3 regions of the Dehalobacter sp. MCB1 genome follow, and region 1 is predicted to be linked to each of the others. Evidence: predicted binding sites of a transcription regulator. Region 1 holds the regulator's gene; each other region holds the start of a gene.
The links. The regulator CtsR, encoded in region 1, represses protease genes until heat stress. The targets are predictions, from matches to a motif close to AAGGTCAANNAAGGTCAAAT.
Positions count from the first base shown of each region.

Region 1 (4,260 bases):
ATGATCTGGGTAATCTTTGCGCTTACCTTGTCCGGGTCCAATCCGACCCCGGTTAGCGCCTTCGCAGCGACTCCTTCTCCTTCTTCAATCAAAGCCAGAAGAATATGCTCCGTCCCTATAACCTTATGGCCCATACGTTTGGCAATCGCCTCAGCAAGCATAAATACTTTTTCTGCCTTTTGCGTAAATTTTCTTGACATTTTGATCCTTCCTTTCCTATTGTCGTTTAATTTACATTCTCACTCATTTTTTGATGGTAGATTCCACGCACAAAATGAGCTCTTTCTGCGTTAATATCATAAGCATCCAGCTGCTTATTGCGATTATATTGCAGACATCCCTGCATCGAGTTGATCAAGACAGACACGAAACCTGCAGAGACTCTAGGCAGAATGCCCATATCAATGCCCAGCCGGTCCTCCGATAGAAGAGAATAGATCTCTTCCGTTTCAAGGATTCTGGCATTTTCCAAAGTCCCCCGGGCCCTCCAGACTTTATCTTCGACGATAAGCGGAGATTCTTTGCGAATAACTTCCCGCATCTGGACTTCCCGTTCCATCAGCTGCCGCGTGACCGCATCAAGATGTGCCAAGGTGTCTTCTTCGCTCTTACCTAACGTAACCTGGTTGGATATCTGAAAGATATTTCCGAATGACCTGGAGCCTTCACCGTATACACCGCGTACTGCCAACCCAAGCGACGTCAGGGCACCCAGAACCTGCTGAACCTGATTGGTCAGCACCAGGGCCGGCAAGTGAACCATCACGGATACTCTCAGGCCCGTTCCAACATTGGTGGGACAAGTCGTCAGGTAACCAAACTTTTCTTTATAAGCAATATCCAAATGTGCTTCCAGATGATCATCGACCAATCCTGCAAGATGCCAAGCTTCCCTGAGGCTATTCCCCGGCATCAGCACCTGAATTCTCAGATGGTCTTCTTCATTGACCATGACTGCAATTTTATGGCTTTCGGACAAGGCCAGACCGCGTGCATATTCAGTCTCCTTAAAACCTGGGCTGACCAGATGCTTTTCAATCAGCACCTTTTTCTCCACTGGAATAAGCATTTTCAACGGAATATAAACAAGCTTTTCTTTTTCAGCAATAAAACCGTCTAAGACACCGGAAATCTGCGCTTCAATTTTTTCGGCATCATCATAGGACATGACGTGAGGGAAAGGATTGTCAGCGATATTTCTGGCCAATCTGATTCTGGAACTCAGTACAATCGGAATGTCCGGCGTATCCTTCATCCAGAAGCTGTCTTTGGCAAGCAGTTCCCGATAAGTCATTTGCTTTCACCTCCGACAGTATTCTCCATTTCTTTAATCCGGTCTCTTAATATGGCTGCCTCTTCGAACTTTTCCGCTTGGACAAGTTCCAACAGTTGTTGTTTTAATTTGGCTATTTCCTGTTTGTTTCGGAACGATGCTCCTCCTCTTACCGGCACTTTCCCGACATGCATCCCTCTTCCATGGATCCGTCGCAGGAGCATCTCCATTTGGGGCTCAAATTCATCGTAACATTTGCTGCAGCCCATTTTCCCGGCTTGCTGTATCTGGGAAAAAGTTCTTCCGCATCCGGGACATTTTCCGGTCTGGCTGTCTACGATCGTCTGATCATACTGCCCTGCCGGATTTACCCCAAATAATGCCTGTAAAAAATCCGATACCATTCCAGGGTAGAGATTGAAGCCGGTGCCAGGCGTTTTTTGCGCACACTCCTGGCAAAGATGAAGCTGAGCCGCCTGACCATTAATGATTTTGGTCAGATGAACCACAGCCTCCCGTTGTTGACAATTCTGACAAAGCATTGCTATCCCCCCGATCAATCATTGATATCGTCCCGGCACATATTCGCCAGTATTTCTTTCATCATTCGGGCCCTAAGCGTAGAAGGGAAATTCGTCACCCCAACCAAAAGCCGGTCGGAAAAAATCGTTTTTACCAGGATTGCTTCTCTTTTGGTGAACAGATCTTCTTCTCTGAGTCTGTCCACAAGATTATTGGCCCGATCCTGGGAAAGGTCATCCCCAATGAGTTCCGACATGAGTCTCTGGAATTTACCCTCAGGATCAAGTCCCAGCCTAACAATCCTTAAATAACCGCCGCCGCCTCTTCTGCTTTCAACAAGATAACCGCGTTCTGCGGTAAACCTCGTTGTAAGGACATAGTTAATCTGGGAAGGGGCACATGAAAAGAAATCAGCAAGATAACCTCTTTGCAGGACGATGTACCCATCTTCAGCCTGCTCTATAATCTTTTTAAGGTACTCCTCGATTCTGTTCGCCAAATTACTCATCGTCATCCATCCTCATTTTAATGTTGACCTTTATTGACTTTATGACCTTTTTTGACCTTTGTAACTATTTTACCCCTTTTTGATTGTTTTGAAAACTATTTTATTAAAAAAACCTATCCGAAGATAGGTTTTTTACTCGCATGACTACAAAACATGAACGTGCTTAGGAAGGGTCCTCACTTACTGATAAAGAAATACCACAAACCAAAAGTGACCGCTGCGACAATTACAACCAGAATGACAAGTTTCAGCCCGCCGAAGGAGCTTTTCTGTTCGAACCCAAAATCCAGGTCATCATCATCGTCCGGACTCGGGTCATTTTTACTGTTCATGATATAACTATTCAAATCAGAAAAGCGGCTTCTTTCTTCCGCCCCTACTTCTGTTTCCTCCAGCATACCCAGATCTGTCGGCCTTTTCAGTGTCATAGTGGCATCTTCCGCGTTATAGGCTTCATCCGCTTTATTTAAAACATCCGCTGCCTCAATATCAGTAAGTGGGCTAAAGCTGTCCGGGCTTGTTTTTACCGGATCATTGATTTCACTTATACTCTCTATTTCATTGAAATCATCTTCCAGGGAAGCCGCTTGGGAGATAAACAGTCTTTGCAGTTCATCCTGCCCCAAATTTTGATCACCGAGCAGAATCGTTCTAATCTCCTCATTGTCTTCATCCAAATCTCCGGTAAAAACCGGCCCTGCTTCCGCTTGATCCTCTTCCGGAAACTTCCCGGCCGTTCGGTTATGCTCTCCATCGTCCTGGTCATGCTCGTTAATGGTACTGTCATTAATATCAGCATCATCTTCAGGACTAAACTGCCTTCTGATGCTTTCCGCATTTTCCTCGGACAGTTTAGGCTCTATATCTTTCCAATACAAGCCTCCCTCCAACAACTGCCGGAGTTCTTCAGGATTAAGCCAAATCTCTTTTTTCTTATCATTTTTCATTCTAATGTTTCCCCCACAGGTTGAAAATTCAGTCGAGTAAAGTATTATAAAGTATTATTTAGTAGTTCTACAAAGAAATTATTTATCCTTCGTGCCGTATTTCTCAATTCAGATAAAATTTGCATCTTATCTTTTTCAGGATAAAATAGTATTAATGACTTTGACCTATTATAGAAAGAAGGAACAATATGCCGTCTCTTTATCCGGAATTTAAGTTTTGTCCCGTGTGTTCTGCCACGCTAGAGTATAAACTAATTGAAGACAAAAAAAGGCAAAGCTGCCCGGCCTGTGACTATATCAACTGGGGGGAATACTCCCTGGGCGTAGGCGGTGTTTTGCTGCAAGACGACAAAGTACTCCTCGTCCAAAGAGCGCATAACCCCGGTAAAGGAAGATGGACTATTCCCGGCGGCTATGTAGAACAGAATGAAAAAATTGCCCAGGCAGTTGTCCGAGAAGTCCGGGAGGAAACTGGCATCCTGTCGAAGCCTGTAAGCATTCTGGCAGTCCGCGATTACCCTGAAGATGTCCCTAACATGAAACACAATATTTATATTGTCTTCTTTCTTCATGGTCTGGGCGGTCAATTAAAACATGATCCGGTCGAGGTGATCCAGGCTGGTTTCTACTCGCTTGAAGATTGCCGTAATTTGCCTATCGCCCCGATGAGTCTTGAAGTGATCACAAAAGCAATCGAACACACCCGGAAAAAAAATCCTTCCCCAGGGCTGATTCACAATGAAGGAGTCCCCGTGTTCGGTGCACTTTCCGAATTATTTACTTTAATCTAAGAATAATTAGGTTTTAGGGATAACACAGTACTGATTATTAAGGGATATTTTACTATAAGTAAAACATCCCTCCCTGTCACAAACTATAATCATGCTAAAACGATATTTATTTTACGGGCTAATGGGCTGGAGCCTCGAAATTATTTGGACGGGACTTAATTCTCTTATCCACGGGGATTTTCGGCTGATGGGCTTTACCAACCTTTGGATGTTCTTCAT
Region 1 is NZ_LXPC01000009.1:12,279-16,538, reverse strand. It holds gene A7K50_RS05515 (ATP-dependent Clp protease ATP-binding subunit) at 1-200, opposite strand, end outside; gene A7K50_RS05510 (protein arginine kinase) at 227-1,294, opposite strand; gene A7K50_RS05505 (UvrB/UvrC motif-containing protein) at 1,291-1,815, opposite strand; gene A7K50_RS05500 (CtsR family transcriptional regulator) at 1,830-2,303, opposite strand; gene A7K50_RS05495 (hypothetical protein) at 2,480-3,250, opposite strand; gene A7K50_RS05490 (NUDIX hydrolase) at 3,439-4,041, shown strand; gene A7K50_RS05485 (hypothetical protein) at 4,133-4,260, shown strand, end outside.

Region 2 (4,260 bases), on a different contig from region 1:
CTTGCTTTTTGCGTAGAAATATTAACTTTGATGCGCTCTCTGATATTCTTTGACTTGAGGGCTTTCATACAGCAGCTGATCAGCCAACCCTACGATACTGCCCGGAGAAAGCTGTCGGGCTAAGTCCGAAGCATTCTTACGCATTTCTTCAAGTAAACCGGGATTTAGACAGAAACTGTCGATCAGGGGATTAAGTTCGGAGATCTTTGATGTTCTGACAGCAACACCTGATTTAACTAGAATCTCAGTATTTTCTTCTTCCTGTCCCGGAATAAAAAATGGAATAATGATGGGAATATTTTTATTGATTGCTTCTGAAACAGTCAGACCGCCGGGTTTTGTAATAATCACATCGGACTGGTCCATTAGATCATGAATGTTTGATGTAAAACCGTAAATGACGACATCTTTGCCGTTAAAAGTACCTGCGTACTTTTTCGCAAGATCAGTCCACAGCTTACGGTTGCTTCCGCATACAACCAGGACACGAAGATGATGCCGGTTCTCCATAAGCGTTTTCAGGCATTTTCTGATATAGGGGATGCCCATGCTCCCACCCATGATCAGCAGTGTAAATACGTCATTATTTCTGATAAGGCGGGGCTGGCGAAATTCTTCCCGTACCGGAATACCGAAAATGTGTATTTTGTTTTCAGGAACACCTTTTTCCGTAAGCGTATCTTTGGTGTAAGGTGAACCAACAATGTAGGCATCAACAAAACTATTCACATAAAACTGATGGGCCATATAATCTGTAACCAGCGAAATAAAAGGCAGATTTAAGCGTCCGGAAGCCTTCAAATAAGAAACAACACTGACATGAAGAGGATGGGTAGTAATAAGCAGGTCGGGCTTGTACTCCTGAATCAGCTGTTCGATGACATTATCCATGGTCCTGTTTAAAATTCTTTTGACATTTTTATTTAAAAACTCGTTATAGGTAATCTTATATAGTTTCCCGTACATTTTCGGTAATCTTGTTGCGAGTATATGATAACCGTCATCGATAAGGGCTTCCATGATCCAGCTTTCTTCTTTTTTTAAGGGTTCTACAATCCGGACGGAATAGCCTGAAGCTTCAAGCTCCTTTTTCAGACAGTCTGCAGCCTGATTATGTCCGTGACCTGTAGATGCAGAGAAAATCATTACTTTAGGCACGAATTAATTATTCTCCCTTCGAAAGCATAAGATGCTGAAAGTTGTCCTTTTATATTATAACAGCTTATGGTCGATAACCAACAAAAATTTATTTATTATTTTTTGGTAGAAAAAAAGCAGTACACTCTTTTTTTCATTGTGTCCTGCTTTAGAGACCGTCTGTGGGCGCAGTCTTGCGATCTAATGCTGAAACTCAATCTGAACAGACTTTTTCTCCCTGTTCTCTGTCTTGGGCAGAAATACATTCAGAACGCCGTTTTTATAAATTGCCCTGACATTATCACTGGAAACGGCCGCCGGAAGAGAGACGGAGCGGCGAAATTGACCGGTATACCTTTCTTTTTTGTGTAGCCGGTCTTCCTGGATCACGTGCTGTTCGCGGTTTAAAGTGCCGCTGATGGTTATCATGTTGTTTTCAATCTGAATGCTTACATCTTCTCTTCTCTGCAGTCCTGGCAGATCGCAGGAAACAATGATTTCTTCGTCGGTTTCATAGACGTCGGTAAATGGAACAGCTAAGCGCGGAGTAAACTCGTCTTCGAAAAGATTAAATGGGAAGCTATAAAGCCTATTGATTTCACGGCGCAATTGATCTGCATTCCGCATTGGATGGAACGGTATAAGATTCATACTTTCAAGCCTCCAGTACATTTATGGGATTGATAACAAGTACTTTTTTTCAAGCATACTAGTAAATACTCAAATATAGGATTGCGTTAAACTCCCGGGTTGGCCTGTGCGCCACAATTCCACTTTCGGCTGTTGTGCCATCCATGGCGCAAACAGCCGCGCTCCGCCTCCATGCTCCGCTTGACGCTGGAATTGTGGCCCCCAGACCTCATTTAGGGTAATCAAGCTTGCATGAATAATTTGAGCAGGGAATTTGAGAACGTCATACTAGGATTATTTTAACCGGAAAGATGATATATATTCTGTTCGGATGTTTAGACAAACGCACGATTGGTAATTAATCAAAATAATATAAAAAAATTATTATATGAAAGAAAGAAATCATTATATGAAAGAAATCAAATGATAGAACATAAACAAAAAAAGACCAAAATTCACCCAAATAATTTGACCTTTATTGACCTTTGTAATAAAATAGAGGCATATCAAAATTAACAATCAATGATGGAGGGAATAAATATGAGTTATCTTATCCCGATGGTAGTTGAACAAACGAATCGCGGTGAACGTTCTTACGACATCTATTCTAGGCTCCTCAAAGACCGTATTATCTTCTTGGGCGGAGCAATCGATGATAACGTTGCTAATGTTGTCGTTGCGCAATTGCTTTTCCTGGAAGCAGAAGATCCTGAAAAGGACGTTTTCCTCTATATCAACAGCCCTGGAGGGTCCATTACTGCCGGGATGGCCATCTACGATACGATGCAGTACATCAGGCCTGATGTACAGACTATTTGTATTGGAATGGCCGCCAGTATGGGTGCCTTCCTGCTTGCAGCCGGAACGAAAGGAAAACGTACGGCCCTACCCAATGCTGAAATCCTGATCCACCAGCCGTTAATTGCAGGGGGAGGTTTATCGGGGCAGGCTACAGAAATAGAAATTCACGCCAAACAATTGCTGAAAACGAAAAACAAAATGAACAGGATTCTCTCCGAAAGAACTGGCCAGCCTTTGGAAAAAGTCGAACAGGATACGGACCGTGACTACTATATGTCCGCTGAAGAAGCCAAAGAATACGGAATTGTTGATCGGGTGCTGGAAAAAGCAGCACTGCTCGAGCAAAAAAAGAAGAACCCGCTAAAATAAAATCTCTCAAGGAATAAGTCTTAATTTCCATAAGAGAATCTTGAAGAAAATCTTGGATATCAAAACGCCTCATTTGAGTCAATCATTTGAGGCGTTTGACGTCCACGGATGGACTAATGCCGCGGTTCCATGGAGGGAAAGGAGCGGCAAGTCCACGGATGGACTAATGCCGCGGGAAAGAGCAACCATCAGAAAAAAACATAAAACTTCAATAAATTCGGCATACTAAACCCAGATTGTCGGAAAACGACCAAAGCAACAACAAATAAGGAGGAAAAATCTTGCAGAAAATTCGTAAAGCAGTCATACCAGCGGCTGGATTGGGTACAAGATTTCTTCCTGCAACCAAAGCTCAACCCAAAGAAATGCTGCCAATTGTGGACAAACCGACCATTCAGTACATCATTGAAGAAGCGGTCCACTCCGGTATTGAAGATGTCATTATTGTCACAGGAAGAAACAAAAGAGCCATCGAGGATCATTTTGACCGTTCTGTAGAACTTGAACTATTTCTAAAAAACGGAGAAAAGTCCGAACTGCTCGATATGGTCAAACACATTGCTGAGATGGTCGATATCCATTATGTCCGTCAAAAAGAAGCTCTGGGGCTCGGTCATGCCGTCTACAGCGCTAGAAGATTTATAGGTAATGAGCCGTTTGCCGTTCTTCTGGGAGATGACGTGATCTATTCGGCTGAGCCTTGTCTAAAACAAATGATCAGGTACTACGAGCTTTATAACAGCAATCTAATTGGCGTACAGGAAGTACTGCCGACAGAAGTGTCGAAATACGGGATTATTGATGGTAGCAGAATATCCCCGAGACTGTACAAGGCGGAAACGATGTTTGAAAAGCCGGCTCCACAAGAAGCGCCTGATATTCCACTTGCGATCATGGGCCGGTATATTCTTAATCCGGAAATTTTTGATATCCTCGCGGAATTGCCTCCGGGAAGAAATGGAGAAATTCAGTTGACGGATGCGATTGCACAGTTGAGCAAGGTTCAGGATGTGTATGCCTACAATTTCGAAGGGAAAAGATATGATGTCGGGGACAAACTTGGTTTTGTCAAAGCAACCATTGAATTTGCGTTAAGACACGAAGAAATTGGCGAAAGCCTGATGGATTATCTGACCGATATTGTCAGCCGGTATCAGAAAGGAGGTCAGGAGCTTCGCCTGCTTTCGGCAGACAATCATTTGGACAAACTTTATGATATTATGAAGAATTACAGTTAACCAGGTAAGTAAATGGATGCTGTCCGGAAAAAACGGCGGAAAATAACGTACTTTCACAGAAAATAGGCTGTTTGCTATCCTCAAT
Region 2 is NZ_LXPC01000012.1:293,358-297,617, forward strand. It holds gene A7K50_RS09200 (glycosyltransferase) at 22-1,146, opposite strand; gene A7K50_RS09205 (Hsp20 family protein) at 1,339-1,788, opposite strand; gene clpP (ATP-dependent Clp endopeptidase proteolytic subunit ClpP) at 2,308-2,937, shown strand; gene galU (UTP--glucose-1-phosphate uridylyltransferase GalU) at 3,219-4,175, shown strand.
Region 2: a site for CtsR is predicted at 2,234-2,253, ahead of clpP (ATP-dependent Clp endopeptidase proteolytic subunit ClpP). Genes of this name have one in related genera too.

Region 3 (4,260 bases), on a different contig from region 1:
GGGCATTTTCAATTTCTACTCTCGTCCGGTCAATATCTTCCTTCAATTTGTGAATATTGCCCAGTTTTCCGCGTTCCTCTTGAAGCTGGGCTTCCAGAGCACTTCTTTTTTCCTTCAGGTCTCCAAGTTCCTTTTCAATATTGGCCAGCCTTTCCTGACTCGCTTTGTCTTTCTCTTTTTTCAGCGCTTCCCTTTCGATCTCAAGCTGCATGACTCTGCGTTTGATATCGTCGAGTTCCTGCGGTTCACTGGTGATTTCCATCCGCAGTCTGGCTGCTGCCTCATCAATCAGGTCGATCGCCTTGTCCGGCAGGAACCGTTCACTGATATAGCGGTCGGAAAGGATACTCGCCGCAATGATCGCACTGTCGGTAATCCTGACGCCGTGATGCGTCTCATAACGTTCTTTCAAACCCCTTAGGATCGAGATCGTATCCTCGACCGTCGGCGGTGCAACAGTCACCGTCTGAAAACGTCTTTCCAGTGCCGCATCCTTTTCAATGTGTTTACGGTATTCGTCCAACGTCGTGGCTCCGACCATCCTAAGCTCCCCGCGGGCCAGCATCGGTTTGAGCATATTGCCGGCATCCATTGCGCCTTCGGCAGCCCCTGCCCCGACGACGGTGTGCAGCTCATCAATAAAAAGAATAATATTTTCGCGGCTTTCAACTTCCTTTAATACAGCCTTCAGCCGTTCTTCAAATTCTCCGCGGTATTTGGCCCCGGCAATCAGCGTTCCCATATCCAGGGAAATGACTTCTTTATTTTTAATCGCTTCCGGGACATCACCCCGTACGATTCTCTGGGCCAGCCCTTCGACAATGGCCGTCTTTCCTACGCCTGGTTCGCCGATCAGAACCGGGTTATTTTTTGTCCGGCGGGACAATATCTGCAGTACTCTGCGGATCTCCTCATCCCTGCCGATCACCGGATCAAGTTTTCCTCTCCTGGCCAGTGTCACAAGGTTTCGGCCGTACTGTTCCAGGGCAGCATAAGTCCCTTCCGGATTCTGACCGGTAACCCGCTGAGATCCGCGGATTTCCTTCAGAACGTTCAACAGGGCTTCCCGGGTGACTCCGGCTTCTTTCAGGATCTTTCCGGCATCTCCGCCGGCTTGATCAACGATGGCCAGTAAAAAATGTTCCGTACTGACATAATCATCTCCAAACGGTTCCATCTGGTCATGGGCGTTCACCAGAACTGTTCTCATTCTTGGGGAAATGCTCAGCTGGGTAGCAGCTCCCATCATACTGGGCTGTCTCTGGATAGCGGATTTGGTCTTCTCGCTGACACTTACGGGTGAAATATTTAATTTATTCAGGATCTGAGGTACAACCCCTTCATTTTGTTCCAATAAGGCCAGTAACAGGTGCTCAGGTTCCACCTGGCTGTTATGGTTACGTTCCGCGTTGTTTTGCGCAGCGATGATTGCCTCCTGGGATTTCTGGGTAAAACGGTTGGTATCAAAAGCCATTCTTATCACTCCTTTGAACTGTCTCTTTCCCGGCTTAATTCCCGAAGCATACTGATTTCTTTCTCAGACATTTCCTCGGGCAGAACAATCGCAATCTTAGCGTAAAAATCGCCAAAATGATCCGCTTTATTGAGAACAGGCATCCCTTTCCCTCTCAGGCGAAAGCTTTTTCCGGTTTGGGTGCGCGGAGGGATCTTGATGGCTATTTCTCCGCCTAAGGTTTTAACTCGGGTTTCTCCGCCAAGTACGGCCTTGAAGAAATCAATTTCGATAGGGGCGGACAAATCATCTCCGTCCCGGGTATAAACAGCATGCGGAACAATTTTTACCGTTAACAGAAGGTCTCCTTTGTTTCCGTCCCTCACTCCAGCTTGTCCCTGTCCGCTGAGCCTGATTTTATTGTTATGCTTAATGCCTTTCGGAACAGTGGCTTCAATTCTCCGGCCGCCGACTTCAATCATCCGTTTGGTTCCATGATAGGCTTCTTCAAGCGTAATACTGATTTCACCTTCAATGTCCCTGCCGGCCTGCGGTCTTCTGACCCTATCCGAATAATAATCATCGGAATCATCAGCATAGTCTGCCCCCATGCCAAAAATAGAGGAGAAAAAATCTGAAAATCCACCCATGCCCCTGCCTGCGCCAGCACCAGAGCCAAAACCCCTGTCCCCAAATATTTCTGAGAACTCTTCCGGCGTCATTGTACGGGTATAGCGGTTGCTTCCCGGTGATTCCTGCCAGGCCGACCAGTCAAAAGAATTTCCTCTGCCGCCGCGCGACTGCCATTGCTGGTAGTTTGCCCTTAAATCATCGTATTTTTGTCTTTTGGCAGGATCGGATATCGCCTGATAGGCTTCATTAATCTCCTTAAATTTCTCTTCGGAGTCTTTATCACCCTGGTTTAAATCAGGATGATACTTTTTTGCCAGCGCCTGATAGGCTTTTTTGACGGCCTTATTGTCCGCATCCGGAGAAATGCCTAAGATTTGATAATAATCTTTAAAATCCACTGTCCTCACCACCTTAAGACTGCTTTTCTTACCCATTAATTGTATTATATGCAAAATCACCTTAAAGGTCAATATTGGTCAGATATATATTTGTCTTTAGCTGACCTTAATTTTTTTAAGTCTTGATGCCTGTTTATCCGTATAATTTTAACGTTAACGGAAACTTATACCCATAGTTTCAAGCACTTAGGGATTACCCGGTATGCCTTCGGACATACCCCCGGGATCTCCCCGTCGGTTTCAAAGAGTATGGAATCCGGCATATGCAGTTCAATTTCCTTACAGCGGAACACTTGGACTTCAGGAAGATGAATATGTTGACCTTTATAAAGCAGCGGAAAGCGTGTAAAGAGCCTGGACAGTTTCATTTCTTTTATCACAACCAGATCGAAGAAACCGTCATCCAGGCGGGCATCAGGCGCAATATGCATTCCGCCGCCAATATATTGACCGTTGCAGACCATAAACCCCCAGATATTCCCTTCCCAGAATGTATCCCGGTCCATTTTCAGAGAAACACAGGCGCTCTTATACGATAGAACAGCTTCTAAAGTACTGGTCAGATAAGAGAGCTTGCTGCCCATCGCTTTACTCCGGCAATTGGTTCTGTGAACCGCTTCCGCGCCGACTCCGACATTGGATGCATTCAGAAAATAACGTGTCCGTTCTTCCCTTTCAAAATTCAGAAAGTCGACTCGTCCAAGATCAGAAAGAATGATATTGGGCTCCTTCAGCATCCTGATCAAGGCGTTCAGACCTTTTTCTTTGCCCGTTTTTATTGTCCTTACAAAATCCCCGCCTGTTCCTTGTTCAAAAACAGCCAGTTCGATATCGTCCGCCACAAGCCGGTCATTCTCAATAAGACCATTAAGCACCTCATTGACCGTCCCGTCTCCTCCGACCGCAATCATCCTCCGGTACCCTTCGTCCAGAGCCATACGTGTTATTTCTGTTCCTCCCCCGGAGCGGGAGGTCAGCGCATAATCAACCTGTATTCCCGCCTGCTGAAGCTGCTGGTAATACCCTGGCCAAAGTCCCTGCGTTTTTCCATTTGCTGACCGGGGATTCACAACAGCAAACCATGATTTTTGCTGGCTCATTCTCATCTTCCTATCATCTTAGTTTTTCTCAGTCATTTTCTCGATCATTTCTCCGTTTATCCACATGAAAAAACTGAACCGATGGTATAATTTAGTTTTTTAACATATTGTTTCGCTAATTCTTAGAAATTCCCTTTACGCGCGAAAAATTATTTTTTCCTGCCAGCGTTCATGCAGTACTTTCTTCACAAATATTCAGGATCAAACGGCAAGGCTTTCATTCTGTCACTATACTTGCCAAAAATCTGCAGCATATTCATGATTTCATTTCCTTTTCTCAGATCTACAGTCATCATAAATCAGGCACAAACGGCACAAAATATTGATGACAATGGTTTAATCAAAAAAATAGTTTCAAAACTAGGGTTTACTTTTTTGAATGGCCTAGAAAATCCAAGAGAATATAAAAGGAGGTAGCTTGAAAATGATGCGAGGCTGGTATGGACCAGGTGGAGATTGGATGATGGGAGGCAATTATTCCTGGATGGGATTTGCAGTCATGATCATCCAATTGCTTTTCTGGCTGGGAATTATTTTTCTTGCAGTCAGGCTTATTAGAAGTTATCTGGACAGACAGAACACCTCCGGTAAACCGGAAGACCACGCTATGACCATCTTACGTGAACGATATGCCAAAGGGGAAATCGATCTGGAAGAATACAATACCCGAAAAGGC
Region 3 is NZ_LXPC01000008.1:201,683-205,942, reverse strand. It holds gene clpB (ATP-dependent chaperone ClpB) at 1-1,474, opposite strand, end outside; gene A7K50_RS05350 (DnaJ C-terminal domain-containing protein) at 1,480-2,484, opposite strand; gene A7K50_RS05345 (diacylglycerol kinase family protein) at 2,649-3,584, opposite strand; gene A7K50_RS05340 (SHOCT domain-containing protein) at 4,009-4,260, shown strand, end outside.
Region 3: a site for CtsR is predicted at 2,573-2,592, ahead of A7K50_RS05350 (DnaJ C-terminal domain-containing protein). Genes of this name have one in related genera too.